Regions from separate parts of the Burkholderia sp. JP2-270 genome, predicted to be linked through region 1. Evidence: predicted binding sites of a transcription regulator. Region 1 holds the regulator's gene; the other holds the start of a gene.
What was found. Region 1 encodes FliA, which starts transcription of late flagellar genes. Its sites were predicted from a motif close to CTAAAGTTTNNNNNNNNNNNGCCGNTA; they were not measured.

Region 1 (11,547 bases):
CTGCTCGTCCGACAGCACGGACAGGTTCGCGCCGATGCGCGCGAGGTGCAGGCGCGCGACCTTTTCATCGAGATGCTTGGGCAGCACGTACACCTTGTTCTCGTACTCGCCGCCGCGCACGAACAGCTCGATCTGCGCGAGCGTCTGGTTCGCGAACGAGTTCGACATCACGAACGACGGGTGGCCGGTCGCGCAGCCGAGGTTCACGAGGCGGCCTTCCGCCAGCAGGATCACGCGCTTGCCGTCCGGGAAGATGATGTGGTCGACCTGCGGCTTGATGTTTTCCCACTGGTACTGGCGGGTCGACGCAACGTCGATTTCCGAGTCGAAGTGGCCGATGTTGCAGACGATCGCGTTGTGGCGCATCGCCTTCATGTGATCGTGGTTGATCACGTGGTAGTTGCCGGTCGCCGTCACGAAGATGTCGGCCTTGTCGGCCGCGTATTCCATCGTCACGACGCGGTAGCCTTCCATCGCCGCCTGCAGCGCGCAGATCGGATCGATTTCGGTGACCCACACGGTCGCACCGAGGCCGCGCAGCGACTGCGCGCAGCCCTTGCCCACGTCGCCGTAGCCGGCGACGACCGCGACCTTGCCCGCGATCATCACGTCGGTCGCGCGCTTGATGCCGTCGACGAGCGACTCGCGGCAGCCGTACAGGTTGTCGAACTTCGACTTCGTGACCGAATCGTTCACGTTGAACGCCGGGAACGGCAGGCGGCCGTCCTTTTCCATCTGGTACAGGCGGTGCACGCCGGTCGTGGTTTCTTCGGTCACGCCCTTGATGTGCGCGAGGCGCTTCGAGTACCAGGTCGCGTCGATGTCGAGATGCTTCGCGATCGACTTGTACAGCGCGACTTCTTCCTCGTTGGTCGGCTTCGCGATCACCGAACGGTCCTTCTCGGCCTTCGCGCCGAGGATCAGCAGCAGCGTTGCGTCGCCGCCGTCGTCCAGGATCATGTTCGCGAATTCGCCGTTCGGCCATTCGAAGATGCGGTGCGAGAACTCCCAGTATTCGTCGAGCGATTCGCCCTTGAACGCGAACACCGGCGTGCCGGATTCGACGATCGCGGCCGCTGCGTGGTCCTGCGTCGAGAAGATGTTGCACGAGGCCCAGCGGACGTCCGCGCCGAGCGCCTTCAGCGTCTCGATCAGCACGCCCGTCTGGATCGTCATGTGCAGCGAACCGGCGATGCGCGCGCCCTTCAGCGGCTGCTGCGCCTTGTATTCGTCGCGGATTTGCACGAGGCCCGGCATTTCGGTCTCGGCGATGTTCAGTTCCTTGCGGCCCCAGCCGGCCAGCGCCATGTCGGCGACGACGTAATCCTTGGAAGCTTGCGAATCGATAATGGCGTTCATCACGCCCTCCTTTCTAAAAAAGTTCTAGATTGGTGACGTGAGCGCCGTTCAGGAAGCGGGGCCGGCGCGACGGTCGCGAAACTCGCGCCGCACGGCTGCTTGGTGAAGCCTTCCGAGCCTGGCGGACGCAGAGTGGTCCGTCGCAACGCTCCTCGGAAAACGGGAGGGATTGTAGCAAATCGGCGCGCAAAATGCGCAAGCGCGCAGCGTCGGCGCGCGTTGCCGTGTGGAAAGGGTCAGGACTCCGCGCCGACCCACGCCTGTTCGCGCAGCCGCGCGCGCAGGCGCGCGACGGCCTGGCTGTGCAGCTGGCACACGCGCGATTCGCTCACTTCGAGCACCGCGCCGATCTCGCGCAGATTCAGACCCCGTTCGTAGTACAGCGACATCAGCAGCTTCTCGCGCTCCGGCAGCCGCTCGATCGCCTCGACGAGCGCCTCGCGCAGGTGCTCGTCGAGCAGCGCCGACAGCGGATCGGCGTGATCGACGCGATAGCGGTCGAGGAACGGCTCGTCGTCGGCCGCGCGGTCGAAATCCTCGTAGTAGATGAGCTGGCTGCCGTGCAGGTCCTGCAGCATCCCCTGGTATTCGTCGAGCGGCATGTTCAGGTGCTGCGCGATCTCGGTCTCGCTCGCCGAGCGGCCGAGATGCTGCTCGACCTGGTGCACCGCGTGCTCGACCTCGCGCGACGTCTTGCGCAGGCTGCGCGGCAGCCAGTCGTTGCTGCGCAGCTCGTCGAGCATCGCGCCGCGGATGCGCTGCGTCGCGTAGGTCTCGAACTGCGCGCCCTGGTCTTCCTTGTAGCGGCCGGCCGCGTCCATCAGGCCGATCATGCCGGCCTGGATCAGGTCGTCGAGGTCGACGCTCGCCGGCATCTTCGCGACGAGCTGCAGCCCGAGGCGGCGCACGAGCGGCGCATATTGCGCGAGCACGTCGGCCTGGGACATCTTTCCTTGAGCGTTGTACATCATGGCTCTCTCCTTCCGGTAGCGCTCACGCGGCGTGTGCCGCGCCCGCTTCATACGACGGCTTGCCGCCCGCGTGGACGGCGCGGTCCGCCCCCGAACGCGGGCGCATCGGCCAGTACAGCAGGTCGGCGGCAATCTGCCGGTAGTCGCGCGCGGCCGCCGCCGACGGGAACGCGTCGACCACCGGATGCGTCAGCTCGCGCGCATGCTCGACGAGCGGATCGGCGCTCACGCAGCCCGCGTCGGCGATCGACACGGTCAGGTAGCGGCTCGCGACGCCCGCGAGGTTGTCGAAGGCCGTCTTCGCGTCCGCATGGCTGCCGACGTGATTGGTCAGCACGCGGAACTGCGCGAACGCGTGCGCGAAATGCAGCCGCTTCATGCACGCGTACGCCTCGGTGATCGCCTGCGCGGCGACCCGCGTGACGACCAGCACGTCGTGCGCTTCGCGTGCGAGCGCCGAGAACGAGCCGTCGGCGCCGAGCTGTGCGTCGACGAGGACGATGTCGGCCGGGCCGTCGATGAAGTCGCTCAGTTGCGTGTCGCTGTAGCCGGCGCGCGCGAGCCGCGCGGCCGCGCACAGGCCGAAGCCCGCGGCCACCCGCGTGCGCTCGCCGTCGCGCAGCCACGCGCCCGCGAGCGTCGCGCTGGCCGAATGCACGTCCGCGCGCTCGTCGACGACGAGCACGTCCTTGCCGAGCGACGCGAGCGCCGCCGCCAGGTTCACGGTGGTGGACGTGCAGCCGACGCCCGCCGGCCCGCCCGTCACCGCGACGATGCGCGACGCGCGCCCGGCCAGCAGGCGCCGCAGCCCTTCGGCCTGGTCGATGATTCGTTTATCCAAATCGCACCTCGTGCAGCTCGGCGGTGGAACGTGCGGTCAGTGCGGAGAGCAGCGTCGGCATGTCTTCGTCTTGCGGCACGAAGGGCGAGCCGTCGCGCGGCACACAGAACGCGCTCTTCAGCAGGAACCTGGTCGATGCGACATACAGGTTTTCCGGCACCTTCTGGCCGGTCGACACGTAGTGGACCGGCAGCTTGTAGCGGATCACCGTGTCGAGCACGCCGCCGAGGTGGGTCGCCTCGTCGAGCTTCGTGAGGATGCAGCCGGCCAGGTCCGGATGCTCGCCCGCGCTGCGGTACGCCTGCACGACTTCGTTGAGCGTGTCGCCGTGGCTCGTCGCGTTGAGCAGCAGCAGGCGCTGCACCGGTGCGTTCGCGCCGTGCAGCATCGCGATCTGGTCGGACACCGCGCGGTCGCGCTGGCTCATGCCGATCGTGTCGATCAGCACGATGTGCTTGTTGCGCAGTTCGGACAGCGCGAGCGCGAGATCGCCCGCATCCTTCACCGCGTGCACCGGCACGCCGAGGATCTTGCCGAAGATGCGCAGTTGCTCGTGGCCGCCGATCCGGTAGCTGTCGGTGGTCAGCAGCGCGACCTTGCTCGCGCCGAAGCGCATCACGCAGCGCGCGGCCAGCTTCGCGGTGGTGGTGGTCTTGCCGACGCCCGTCGGCCCCATCAGCGCGAACACGCCGCCGCGCTCCATCAGCGCGTCCTCGCAGTCGAGCACCGGCAGGTTCGCCGCGAGCACCGACTGCGCCCATTCGGCGGCCTGCTCGAAGGTCTGCGCGCCGTCGCCGGACGGCAGGTTGTCGACGAGCATCCGCACGAGCTGCGCGGACAGGCCGGCCGCGAACAAGTGCTTCGTCAGCGCGCCATGCACGGCGCTGCGACGCTGGCGGTCGTGCCACATCAGGCTGTCGAACTGCTCTTCCATCATCCCGCGCAGTTCACCGAGCTCGTGCATCACCGTGTCGTTGACGATTCGTTCGACGCGCGACTTCACCGCATCGGCCACCGCGGCGGCGGTATCGGCGGACAGGCGCGTGCGCTCGGCCGCTTTCGCGGCGTTCGCGGCGCTCGTGTCGGGCTTGCGCGGAGCAGCGGCCGGCATCCGGCGTTCGGCATCGCGCACGATGTCGCGTGCCCAGTCGGGCGACGATGCGCTTGCAGCGCGCTGCGGCGCGGGTGCGCTCGCTTGCGGCGCGGCAGCCGTCGCCTGCGTGCGCGCGATCAGCGCGTCGCGCTGCTGCGTCAGGCGCTTCGCGTGCTCGACGAGCCACGGCGCGGGTTCGGAAGCGGGGGCCGGCCATCCGGGGGCCGGCCGTCCGGGGGCCGGTGCGGCGGTCGACGGCGCTGCCGCAGCCGTGGCGTCCGCATCGATCGTCGAAGGTTGCGTCGCCGTCTCGTCCGCGTCGTCCGTTTCTTCCGCTTCGGCGCTTGCACCGAACACCGACGAGAACACGTCCGGTAGCCCGCCGGCGCCCGCCGCATACGGATTGACGCCCGGGCGCGCGAGCGCGGCGCCCGGGCGCGACACGATGCCCGGCACCGCGGCGGCCGGCACGGATTCCGGCACGCGCGGCGCGGTGATCCGCGGCCGTGCGGCGGCCGGCGGCGTTACCGCGGCCAGGTCCGAATCGGCGAGTGCGACGATTTCGACGCTGCCGTCATCGAGCGTGCGGTTCGACAGCACGACCGCGTCGGCGCCGAGCGCCTCGCGCACGAGACGAAGCGCGTCGCGGCTCGTTGCGCCGGTGAATTTGCGAATGTTCAAGCGGAACCCCCGATGACGTTAACGACTTTGATCGTGCGTGTGTCCGGCACTTCGGCATACGACAGCACTTTCAATTGCGGCAGGCTGCGGCGCAGGAAACGCGCGAGCATCGCGCGCAGCGCGTGCTGCACCAGCAGCACGGGCGGCAGCCCGAGATTCTGTTGACGCAGCATCGCTTGCTGCGTGCCGGTCAGAAGGTTGTGCGCGAGGCCGGGTTCGAGGCCCGGATTCGCGCCGGTGGCGAGCGCCTGCGACAGCACACGCTCCAGATTCGAGTCGAGGCCCATCACCTGCATCTCGCCCGCGCCCGGATACCACTGCTGCGTGATCGCGCGGCCGAGCGAGAGCCGCACCGCGGCGGTGATCTCGAACGCGTCGCCGCGGCCCGCATGTTCGGACACGGCCTCGAGGATCGTGCGCATGTCGCGGATCGGCACGCCTTCCTCGAGCAGGTTCTGCAGCACCTTCTGCAGCGTCGTCAGCGAGATCGTCTTCGGCACGAGGTCCTCGACGAGCGTCGGCGCGTCCTTGCCGGTGCGCTCGACGAGCGCCTGCACTTCCTGGCGGCCGAGCAGTTCGGCCGCGTGCTGGACGACGAGATGGTTCAGGTGCGTCGCGACGACCGTGCTCGCGTCGACCACCGTGTAGCCGTACACCTGCGCCTGTTCGCGCAGCGCGACGTCGATCCACACGGCCGGCAGCCCGAACGCGGGATCCTGCGTCAGGGCGCCCGGCAGCGCGGCGGTCACCTGGCCCGGGTTGATCGCGAGCCACTGGCCAGGGAACACTTCGCCGACGCCGATCTCGACGCCCTTCAGCGCGATCCGGTACCCGTTCGGCCGCAGTTCGAGGTTGTCGCGGATATGGATCACCGGCGGCAGGAAGCCGATTTCCTGCGCGAATTTCTTGCGGATGCTCTTGATGCGCTTGAGCAGCTCGCCGTCGCTGTTCTTGTCGACGAGCGGGATCAGCCGGTAGCCCACTTCGAGGCCGAGCGGGTCGATCAGCTGCACGTCGTCCCAGGTCGCCTCGTGGCTGTCGGACGGCAGCACGGCGGGCGGCGCGATGTCGGTCACGTCGCCGGCCGCCTTGCGGGCCGCCGCGCGCTTCGTCTGCGTGCGGGCCAGCCAGATCGCGCCGCCGCCGAGCGCGAGGAACGCGAAGTGCGGCATCCCCGGGATCAGCCCCATGATCACGATGATCACGCCGGTGATCGTCAGCACGCGCGGGTTCGTGAACAGCTGCCCGGTGATCTGCGTGCCGATGTCCTCGTCGGTCGCGACGCGCGACACGATCACGCCGGCCGCGGTCGAGATCACGAGCGACGGGATCTGCGCGACGAGGCCGTCGCCGATCGTCAGCAGCGTGTAGTTGGTGCCGGCCGCCGCGAAGCTCATGTCGTGCTGGACCACCCCGACGATCAGCCCGCCGATCACGTTGATCGCCATGATGATCAGGCCCGCGATCGCGTCGCCGCGCACGAACTTCGACGCGCCGTCCATCGACCCGTAGAACTCGGCTTCCTGCGACACGGCCAGGCGGCGCTTGCGCGCCTGTTCCTCGTTGATGAGGCCGGCGTTCAGGTCGGCATCGATCGCCATCTGCTTGCCGGGCATCGCGTCGAGCGTGAAGCGCGCGGACACTTCGGCGATCCGCCCCGCACCCTTCGTGATCACCATGAAGTTGATGATCATCAGGATCACGAACACAACGATGCCGACCGCGAAATTGCCGCCGACGAGGAAGTGGCCGAACGCCTCGATCACCTGGCCGGCCGCGTCCGGGCCCGTGTGGCCCTCGAGCAGCACGACGCGCGTCGACGCGACGTTCAGCGACAGGCGCAACAGCGTCGAGAACAGCAGCACGCTCGGGAACGCCGCGAAGTCGAGCGGCTTCATCGTATACATGCTGACGAGCAGCACCATCACCGACAGCGCGATGTTGAACGTGAACAGCAGATCCAGCAGCAGCGGCGGCAGCGGCAGGATCATCATCCCCAGGATCATGCAGATGAGGACGGGGCCCGCGAGTGCGCGCAGGTTGGTGCCCGCGAACGGGTTCGTGCGCTTCGCGAACAGGCCGGTCGGGGTGCTCATGCTGCCTCCCGCCGGGCCGCCCCTAGGGAGGCAGCCGCCCCTTGGGGGGCAGCGAACGAATGTGAGCGTGGGGGCTAATCATCACGAGGCTCCTTGCGTGCCTTGCTTGCCGAGCGTGTCCTCGGCTTCCTCGCGTTCATCGTCGGCGGGCACCGACGTGCCCTTGTCGAGTTCGGCCGGCACGTCGAGATCGACCGGCACCGCGGGGAACGCACCGCCTTCCGAACGGAAGCGCTTGAGCTGGTAGACCCACGCGAGCACTTCGGCGACGGCCGAGTACAGCGAGCCGGGAATCTCGCGTTCGAGTTCGACGTTGTGATACAGCGCACGCGCGAGCGGCGGCGCCTCGAGCAGCGGCACGTTGTGCTCGGCCGCGAGTTCGCGGATGCGCGCGGCGACGAGGTTCACGCCCTTCGCGACGACCTTCGGCGCGCGCATCTCGCCGTCCGTGTATTGCAGCGCGACGGCGAAGTGCGTCGGGTTCGTGACGACCACGTCGGCCTTCGGCACGGCCGCCATCATCCGGCGGCGCGCGATCGCGCGCTGCTGCTGGCGGATCCGCCCCTTCACGTGCGGATCGCCTTCGTTCTCGCGATGCTCGCGCTTCACTTCTTCCTTCGTCATGCGCAACTTCTTGTTGTACTGCCAGATTTGGTAAGGCACATCGAGCGCGGCGACCACCAGCATCCCGGCGACCGTCGTGCCGCAGCACACGGCGACGAGATGCAGTGCGTCGGGCAGCGCCGCGCCGAGCGGCTGCGTCGCGAGGCCGAGCAACTCGTCCTTGCTGCGCCAGATCGCGATGCCGCCGATCCCGCCGACGACCAGCGTCTTCGCGAGCGACATCCCGAGCTGGATCGGCCCCTGGATCGAGAAGATCCGGCCGAGGCCCGAAATCGGGTTCAGGCGGTCGAACTTCAGCTCGAAGGTCTTCTGCGAGATCAGCCAGCCGCCGAGCGCCATCGGCGCGAGCAGCGCGGCGAGGCCGGTGAGCACGAGGATCGGCAGCAGCGCGGCGAAGCCTTCGAGGCTCGCGCTGCCGGCCGCCGACAGCATCCGGTTCGTGTCGAACGCGGTCGCGCGATCGAACGTGAACGCGCCGCGCAGCATCGCCTGCAGATGCGCACCCGACGGGCCCGCGAGCAGCCACGCGCCGTAGAACCCGGCCGCGAGCAGCGCGAACGAAGCCAGTTCGCGCGAACGCGCGACCTGCCCCTCCTCGCGCGCCTTCTCGCGGCGCCTGGGAGTGGCGGCTTCGGTCTTGTCGAGATCGCTCTCGTCTGCCACGGGGCCTCCAGTCGGGTACGGCGGAATGCCGCTTTCCAGTGACACCGATTATTCATGGAGGCGTCAAACGCCGATCGGTCGAGCAAAGCCGGGAAAGGGGGGTATTTCGGGGAATCGGGCGAGCCGGTGCGAACGAGGCCGGAAGAGGGACGGAGCGGCGCGCGACGTGGTGCGATGCGGCGGAAAAGCACGGCGATCGGCGCAACGGTGAAGCGCGGTTCCCGGCAAGGTTCCCGGGCGGGACGGTGGCGGAATGAAGCGGGGAACGATGAAGCGGAGAAACGGAGAGAAACGGGGAAGTCAGGCCCCGACGCGACGGCGCCGCGCGTCGGGGCAGGCGGCGCTCAGACCGACGGGATCGGATCCGAGCCGAAGCGGTTCGGGCCTGCGGTGCCGCGCGAGCACATCCACACGAGCAGCAGGATGGGGCCGACGACCGGAATGAGCCCGAGCAGCAGGAACCAGCCCGAGCGGCCCGTATCGTGCAGGCGGCGCACGCTGACCGCGATGCCCGGAATGATCAGCGCCAGCGAAATCAGGAAGATCGCGCCCAGCAGCAGCAGCGCGATCAGGCCCGCGTCGCGGCCGATCGCGCCGATCACCTGAGCGACGACCGAAAGAATGCAGCTCAGCAGCGCGAAATACCAGTATTCGGCACGACGCGCACGGCCTTCGAATTTCGCGTATTGATTGAGTACGGAACGAACAGCCTCGGAAAAATTCATTTTATTATCCTCCTGTTTTATATTGACGACCCCGGAAACAACGCGGGAATTATATGTTCGAATTTCGACAGGCTCCATCTCTTTTCACATGCCGGCCAAGCGAAAACCCCGTCGCACTGGCGTGAAAACGGGTGCCATAGCGTAATGCGGCGCCACCGGCTTGCATGCCGCGTCATTTTAATAGTCTTGAAGACCCGACAAAAACTACAACCGAATATAATCCGGCATTTGATTACAACCAAATGAATTCCGACTCGATCGATAATCGATCCAGTCGTACGACATTCGATTTTCCGGCCGACCGGCATGACGCGAGCGCGCCAGTCGCGCTACCCTTCGCCATTCCCGATCCCGCTCGCATCGCGCCGTGCTCCGTCATCCGCTCGCTCCGCTGCTGTCGCTCGCCTGCGCGCTCGCCGCCGGCTGCGCCAGCACGCCGGGCACGCCGGGTACGCCCGACCTGCCGCCCGGTGCGCAGGCGCCGGGCGCGCCGCATCCCGGCACGATCGTCGTGCGAGATGCGTGGAACGGGTCGACGCAAACCTGGCGCGCACAGGATGTCACCGCGAGCGTCGCGTTCCGCTGTTTCGACGCGCATGGCGAACCAACGGAACGCGCTCGCGCGGCCTGGTGCGTGCCGGTCGTCGAGATCGAATCGGTGTCGGTCGATGCGGGCGGGCGCGCCGTCGCGCCGGCCGCCGCCGCGCGCATCGAAAGCACCGCGTACGGGCCCGGCCGCCGCTTTCTCGACCATACGACGGCGGTAAGCGCCAGCCTCCGGCCTGGGCCCTAACCGGCCGCCGCCCGCTGCAGCGCGCCGAGATCGAGCTTCTTCATCGTCATCACCTGCGCCATCACACGCTCGGCGCGTGCCGGATCGCCCGTCATCAGCTCGGACATCTGCACGGGCACGACCTGCCACGACACGCCGAAGCGGTCGCGCAACCAGCCGCACTGCTGCGCACGCTCGTCGCCGCCTTCGGACAGCCGCGCCCAGTAGCGGTCGATCTCGTCCTGGTCGCGGCAGTTGACGACGAACGACACGGCCGGCGTGATCTGAAACACGGGGCCGCCGTTCAGCGCGACGAACGCCTGCCCGTCGAGCTCGAACGCGACCGTCATCACCGTGCCCTCGGCCTGTCCGGACGCGTGCGCGCCGGCCTTGCCGTAGCGCGCGACGTGCACGATGCGCGCGTTGTCGAACACCGACACGTAGAAACCGGCGGCCGCCTCGGCGTCGCGGTCGAACCACAGGAACGGCGTGATGCGTTGTATGCGCGGGCTCATGGCGCTGTCTCCTCGATGTCGTGCCGGTGCCGGTCTTACATCGTAGGCGCTGCGCGCGCGCACGGCGGCGATCCGATCCGTAGTTCGCGCGCGGCCTCCTGACAAAAAAGAGGGGGCGATCGCTCGCCCCCTCTTTGCTGCCTGCGATCGTGCCGCGTCAGAACGCGACGAAAGGCGCCGCGCCGCCGCTCGAGCGCTTGTCCATCCCGAAGTAGATCGTCTTGCCGTAGAAATGCGGCATGCCGATGTCGAGCCATCCCGGCGAACCGAACGGGCCCGCGATGTCGTTGAACGCGAACGTCGACGCGTTCGAGAACAGCGTATCCGCGTTCGCGACGGGCATCGACACGGTGCCGCTCGCGCTGTTCTGGCCGGTCAGCGTCGCCGTATAGGTGGTCGTGGAGGACGGGCAGTAGAACTGCGTGTTCCTCGAACAGACCGCCTGCGACGAATCGTTGAAGAAATACGCGTTCGAACCGGTATCGAAGAAAGCCGTCACCGTGCTGCCGAGGAACGACGCGCTGACGTCGCCCGTCGTGGTCGACGTCATGACGGTAGACGCGCCGAGCCCGTTGTTGCCCTGCGTGCCGATCCCGAAGATCAGCTGGCCCTTCGCGCTGGCCTGCCCGCTGCTCGAGATGTTCGGCATCTGCACGATCACGCCGTTGTTATCGGTCGCGAAGTGATGAACCGGGTTGGCCACCTGCTGCGCGACCGGCACGAGCGCGACCGCGCAGCTCGCATTGCCGTTCGGGCACGCGTAGTAGTTGTTGCTCGACGAAGTCGACGTCGCGCAGGTCGTGCCGCAGTCGACCGGCGCCGGCCCGATGCCGAGGATCCCGTTCGCGCCGAGCGCGCTCGCCGAGTTGGCCGACGCGCCGCCGTTCGTGCACGAGCTCGGCACGTTCGTCGTGCCGAGGTCGCCGATGATCTGCACGGGCAGCGAGTTCGCCTGTTCGGTACCGATCGACAGGTCGACCGTGCGCACCGAGCCCCACGTGTAGCTCGACACGAACTTGCCGCACTCGGCGACCGGCGCGCCGCCGCTCGTCACCTGCGGCAGGTTGCCGAGCACGCCCGACACCGCGCTGCCTACGAGCCGCAGCCCGTAGGACGCGGTATCGACGAGCACGTTGTTGACCACCTGGCAGTTCGACGTGCCCGGCACGCAGACCTTCACGTTGACGGTCGGGATGTTGATCACGTT
Region 2 (5,957 bases), 910 kb from region 1:
ACGCTGCACGTCGTGCGCGTGGTCGACAAGAAGCGCAACACGATCGTCTACCTGACCTACAGCGACCGCATCGTCAGCGGCAGCCCGAAGAACGCCGTCACCGCGGTGCCGATGCCGGCGGGCACGACGATTCCGGTCAAGTAAGGCCCGCACCCGCCGGACGCGCGAGCGATACACTGTCGGTTCGACCGCTCCCGCGCCCGATCATGTCCGCCACCCGCCTTCCAGACTCCGCACGCTACTGGCGCACGCCGCTGCTGCCGGAGGCAGATCTGGTCACGGCCACCTATCGCGACCACACGTTCGCGCCCCACTGGCACGACGCGTACACGATCCCCGTGATTCTCGAAGGCGCGGAACGCTTCACCTATCGCGGCAGCGGCCATGTCGCCGAAGCGGGCACCGTGCCCGTGATCAATCCCGGCGAAGTGCATACGGGCTCGCGCGCGGCGGACGAAGGCTGGTGCTATCGCGTCAGCTACATGCCGGTCGAATTCATCCGCGAACTCACGAGCGCGATTGCCGGCCGCCCGCAGGACGCACCGTGGTTTGCCCCCGACGTGATTCGCGACGCCGACCTCGCGGCCCGGCTCGCGCTGGCGCACCGGATGATGGAAGCCGGCAGCGAGCGCGCACTGTCCTCCCACGCGCACGGGCAGCCGGCCGGCGATGCGGCGGCCGGCGATCCGGCGGCCGGCGATCCGGCCTCCCGCGCACCGCGCATCTATGATCCGCTCGCCGCCGAAACGGCCATGCTCGACGCGCTGTCGACGCTGATCGTGCGCCATGCCGACGCGCAGCCGCGACCTGCGCCGCTCGCGGCGGACGAACCGCGCGTCGAGGCGATGCGCGAGCGGCTCGCCGCCGATCTCACGTGCACGGTGACGCTCGACGAAGTCGCGCAGGCGGCCGGCCTGTCGCCGTTCCACGCGGCGCGCCTGTTCACGCGCACGACCGGCATGCCGCCGCATGCCTGGCGCAACCAGCTGCGATTGCAGCGCGCGCTGGCGCCGCTGCGCGCGGGCGTGCCCGTCGCCGACGTCGCGGCGGCCAGCGGCTTCGTCGACCAGAGCCACTTCACGCGGCATTTCAAACGGATGTTCGGCGTGCCGCCCGGGCGCTGGCAGGCGAGCTGACGCGCGGTTTCCCGCATCCGGCCGTCCGCTTGCCGCCGCGCCGGCAAACGCCCGGGTAGCCACCCCGCCCGCAACCGCAAGAACATACAAGCCCGAAAACCACCGGACCGCTATCCTCCACCGCATGGAGGAGCACGCTTTGAACCCGACACCCGCATCGCCCCCTCGCCGCCCGCTCAACGAATGGCTCGACGGCGCGCGCGACACGATCCCGATGATGATCGGCGCGGCGCCGTTCGGCGTGATTTTCGGCACGCTCGTCGGCGGCGGCCCGCTTGCCGCGTGGCACGGCGTGCTGATGTCGCTCGCCGTGTTCGCGGGCTCCGCGCAGTTCATCGCGCTCGGCCTGATCGCGGGCAGCGCGAGCTTCGTCGTCGTACTCGCGACGACGCTGATCGTGAACCTGCGCCACCTGCTGTACAGCGCGACGCTCGCGCCCTATGTCGCGCACCTGCCGCTGCGCTGGCGCGCCACGCTCGGCGCGCTGATGACCGACGAAGTATTCGCGGTCGCCTATGCGCACTACCGGCACTTCCCGCCCGGCACGATCGGCCCCCACTACTTCTTCGGCTCCGGGCTCGCGATGTACCTGAACTGGCAGGTCTGGACGCTCGCGGGCATCGGCTTCGGCGCGGCATTCCCGGGCCTGCAGTCGCTCGGCCTCGATTTCGCGATGGCGGCGACCTTCATCGCGATCGTCGTCCCGCAGCTCGGCACGCTGCGCTATTTCGCGGCGGCCGCGACGGCCGGCACGCTCGCGTACTTCTGGCAGGGCTGGCCATACAAGCTCGGGCTGCTCGGCGCGGTCGCCGCCGGCGTCGCGATCGGCGTCGCGCTCACGCTGCTGCACGAACGCGCGCGCGCCGGTTCGCGCACGGAGGCCGCATCGTGAGCTACGCACTGCTGATCCTCGGGATGGCCGTCATCACGTACGCAATCCGCACGACGCTGTTCCTGTTCGGCGAGCGGCTGACCTTCCCGCCGCTCGTACGGACCGCGCTCGGCTTCGTGCCCGTCACCGTGCTGACCGCGATCATCGTGCCGATGACCGTCTCGCCGCATGGCGGCACGGCCGAACTGACCTGGCGCAATCCGCAGCTCGTCGGCGCGCTCGCCGCCGTGCTCGTGTCGGCGGCAACCCGCCGCCCGCTCGTGACGATCGCGGCGGGGCTTGCGGTGTTCTTTTTCTGGCAAGGGATCGTGCTGCCGCACTGGCTGCCCGCCTGAGCGGACACTCCACCACGCGCGCTCAAGTTTCCGCGCGGCACGCCGATATAGCAGATGAAGACCCGCCACCGGCCTCTGCGCGCACCGGTCAGTCGACGCTGCGCCCGCACCGGTGCGCCGTGCCGGCCGCCGGCTTGCGCGGGCCGCCATCGAGACGATTCATGGGCCAGATCACCCTTTCCCTCAAGGACGACACGCTCGAGTCCCTGCGCAAGGACTACGACGCGTTCGTTCGCGTGTCGCTGAAACTCGACCCGCAGTTCGCGACGCCGTCGTTCGAGGATTTCCTGCGCGCGAAGCTGCTCGACAACATGGTTCCGCTGACCGAGCACGCGGTGCAGCGGATGCTGCAGGGCGGCCAGTACGCGTGGGCAAAGCGCACGCTCGACAAGGAATTTCCGGACGTCGTCGCGATCCTGATGCGGCAGGCCGGCGAATTCGGCTTCGGCTTCGCGTCGCGCTCCGAATGGACGCCCGACGAACTCGCGAAGGCGTGCCGCGACTGGGCGAAGGCGATCGTCGCCGAGGCGCAGGGCGACCCGGCGCAGATCGACCCGCTCGCGTCGCAGATCAAGGGCGCGGCTCAGGACATCCAGGCGCTCGAAGAACTGATGCAGACGCCCGCGTGGCGGCTCGCGGAATCGCTTCGGCAACGGATTTACGAGGCCAAGCTCGCATGCGAGATGAGCGTCGGCAGCACCGCGCGCGACAAGCTCGGCGAACTGCGCGGGCTGTTGCGGCTCGGGCTCGCACACGGCTCGTTCCAGAAACAGGAAGCGCAGCAGATCATGGAATACCTGCGGCTGCTGAAACCGGAGATCTTCGTCGAAGAGCCGTACGACGTCTTCACGCGGCTCGCTGCGTGGCTGCGCAGCGTATTCACGCCGGCTGCCGCGCGCCCCGCGCAGGGACAAGGCCAAGGACAGCGCCGGCCGTGACCGCGCGCCCGCGCGGCTGAAAGCATGAACACATGAAAACGGCCCGGTTCGCGCGAAGCGAACCGGGCCGCCGGACGGCCGCCGTCGCGACGTGCCGTCCAGGGCGAGCGTCGCGCGGCGCCAGGCACCGCTTACTGCGTGGCGCCCTGGGCCGATGCACCGCCCTCCGCGCCGACCGATGCACCGCCTTCGGTCGCTTCGCCGGCCTTCGCCTTGGCCGAACCAACATGGCTCTTGGCCGACTTCGCGGTGTGCTTCGCATGCTTCTTGGCCGAGTGTACGGCCGACGACGCCGTATCCTTCGCACCGTCGGCTGCCGCGCCGACCGCATCGGTCGCGCCGCCGACCGCATTGCCCGACGCATTCGCGCCGGCGCTGCCCTGCACGCCCGCGCCGACACCCGCTGCCGGGGTCTGCGCCTGCACGCCGGCACCTGCCGCGCCCTGCGCCGCCGTGCCCGTCTGGGCAAACGCGGCCGAAGTGGCGAACGCCGTCAGCGCGGCACCGATCAGCATCGTACGAATCTTGGACATGACAATCCTCCTCAAGAAGTTGTGGGCGCGAACCACAGCGATGCGGTCCGTCGCGTCCCCCGCCGCAACACGCAGCAGGTACGACAAAAGACCCGCGGCCCGCACGGCAGGTTCTCGAATCTCTCAGACTGTTACCCACCGTTTCATTTGCTGACGAATCGCTCACAGTCCTTAACAACTGCGCGCCGCCCACGCTCGCGCGCCGGCCCGCGGTGCCGTATGATGCGAGGCGATTCCTTCCGCGCATTGCGCACCTTCTTCGTCATGCCCAACCTGGATTTCACGCTGACCGGCGAATACGTCGAGCTGCACAACCTTCTGAAGATCACCGGCCTCGCGGACAGCGGCGGCACCGCGAAGCTGATCGTCGCGTCCGGCGCGGTGAAAGTCGACGGCGCGGTCGAGCTTCGCAAGACCTGCAAGATCCGCGCGGGCCAGGTAGTGCTGCTCGGCGACACGCGCATCGCGGTGCGCGAAGCCTAGCGCCTGTTCCCCCTGTCCGCGACATGGCCATCGGCGCGCGCGTTCGACACGGTACGAATAAAGCCGTAAGCTAGCCGTCTCTCAAAATAACTACAGACAGCGCGGGCCCGCACCCGCGCGAGCGCCCATTCCATGTCGCATTCCGGTCTCACGCGGACGGCCGCCGCGCCGCCGTCCCTGTCCAGTCACGCCGCCGATACCGCGCGCCTCGCCGCACCGCTCGCGATCGCGCAACTTTCACAGATGGCAATGAGCGTCACGGACACAGTGCTGCTCGGTTCGCTCGGCCCCGATTCGCTCGCGGCCGGCGGTCTCGGCGCGAACTTCTTCTTCGTCATCGTCACCATTCTGCAAGGCGTGCTGTCGTCGGTCAGCGTGAGCGTCGCGCATGCGCGCGGCGCCCAGGCCGAGGACCGCGTGCCGCACATCTACTGGACCGGGTTCGCGCTGTCCGTGCTGCTTGCGATTCCGGCGATCGTCGCGCTGTCGCTGGCCGAACCGATCCTGCTGATGTTCCACGAGCCGCCGCTGCTCGCGCATCACGTCGGCGAATACACGGGCATCCTGCGCTTCGCGGCACTCGGCAGCCTGATCGGCGTCGGGCTGATGCGCGCGTTCCTGCCGGCGATCGGCGCCGCGCGGCGGCTGCTGTGGGTGTCGATCGGCGGTGTCGGCGTCAACGGCGTGCTGAACTACGGGCTGATCCACGGTGCATTCGGGCTGCCGCGCCTCGGCTTTCTCGGGTCGGCGGTCGCGACGACGATCACGATCTGGCTCACCGCGCTCGCGCTGATCTGGCTGCTGCACGGCCGGCAGCGCTTCCGCCATTTCGTGACCGCGGCGCGCCCGAAGCTGCCCATGATGGGCGAGTTGATCGGCATCGGCTGGCCCGTTGCGATCACGTACGGGGTCGAATCGACGCTGTTCCTCGGCACCGGCCTCACGGTCGGCGTGCTCGGCGCGACGTCGCTTGCCGCACACCAGATCGCGCTGAACGTCGCGTCGGTGTCGTTCATGGTGCCGCTCGCGATCGGCCAGGCCGCCAACGTCCGGGTCGGCTACTGGGTCGGCGCAGGCTCGCCCGTCGCCGCGCGGCATGCGGGCTTCGTCGCGCTCGCGCTCGGCGTCGCGTTCATGTCGCTGTCGGGCGTCGTGATGATCGTCGCGCCGCACACGATCGTCGGCCTGTACCTTCACCTCGACGACCCGGCCAATGCGGCCACGGTGTCGCTCGCGGCGTCGCTGCTCGGCATCGCCGCGGTGTTCCAGATCGTCGACGGGATGCAGACCGTCGCGTCGGGCGCGCTGCGCGGCCTGAAGGACACCCGCATCCCGATGCTCGCCGCGACCTTCGGCTACTGGGGCATCGGCTTCCCGACCGGCTACTGGTTCGCGTTCCATGCGGGCCTCGGCGCGCGCGGCCTGTGGTGGGGGCTCGCAGCCGGCCTCGCGAGCGTCGCGGCGCTGATGGCATGGCGCTTTCATCTGAAGACCGCGTCGCTCATCGCGGCGCGGCATTGAGCGCGACACGACACGAAATCGCGGCCGACGCTATGCTTGTCGGCTGAAGGCCCGAAGTCCCGATGACGCCGCGCGAGCGGCGCGAGTGCCTCACGATACGCCCGACGCCGCGCATTGCG

Region 2: the regulator FliA is predicted to act here: its motif matches at 2,385-2,411, upstream of DM992_RS16145 (DUF4088 family protein).

What each region holds. Positions count from the first base shown of each region.
Region 1 covers NZ_CP029824.1:607,213-618,759, forward strand. Annotated here, with positions in the region: gene ahcY (adenosylhomocysteinase) at 1-1,359, opposite strand, end outside; S-adenosyl-L-homocysteine riboswitch at 1,392-1,519, opposite strand; gene DM992_RS02920 (RNA polymerase sigma factor FliA) at 1,596-2,330, opposite strand; gene DM992_RS02925 (MinD/ParA family protein) at 2,353-3,171, opposite strand; gene flhF (flagellar biosynthesis protein FlhF) at 3,164-4,945, opposite strand; gene flhA (flagellar biosynthesis protein FlhA) at 4,942-7,041, opposite strand; gene flhB (flagellar biosynthesis protein FlhB) at 7,123-8,328, opposite strand; gene DM992_RS02945 (DUF805 domain-containing protein) at 8,673-9,053, opposite strand; gene DM992_RS02950 (hypothetical protein) at 9,421-9,846, shown strand; gene DM992_RS02955 (VOC family protein) at 9,843-10,340, opposite strand; gene DM992_RS02960 (DUF3443 domain-containing protein) at 10,498-11,547, opposite strand, start outside.
Region 2 covers NZ_CP029824.1:3,419,203-3,425,159, forward strand. Annotated here, with positions in the region: gene DM992_RS16125 (CreA family protein) at 1-144, shown strand, start outside; gene DM992_RS16130 (AraC family transcriptional regulator) at 207-1,136, shown strand; gene DM992_RS16135 (AzlC family ABC transporter permease) at 1,261-2,028, shown strand; gene DM992_RS16140 (AzlD domain-containing protein) at 2,025-2,363, shown strand; gene DM992_RS16145 (DUF4088 family protein) at 2,525-3,301, shown strand; gene DM992_RS16150 (hypothetical protein) at 3,433-3,834, opposite strand; gene DM992_RS16155 (RNA-binding S4 domain-containing protein) at 4,099-4,317, shown strand; gene norM (multidrug efflux MATE transporter NorM) at 4,450-5,838, shown strand.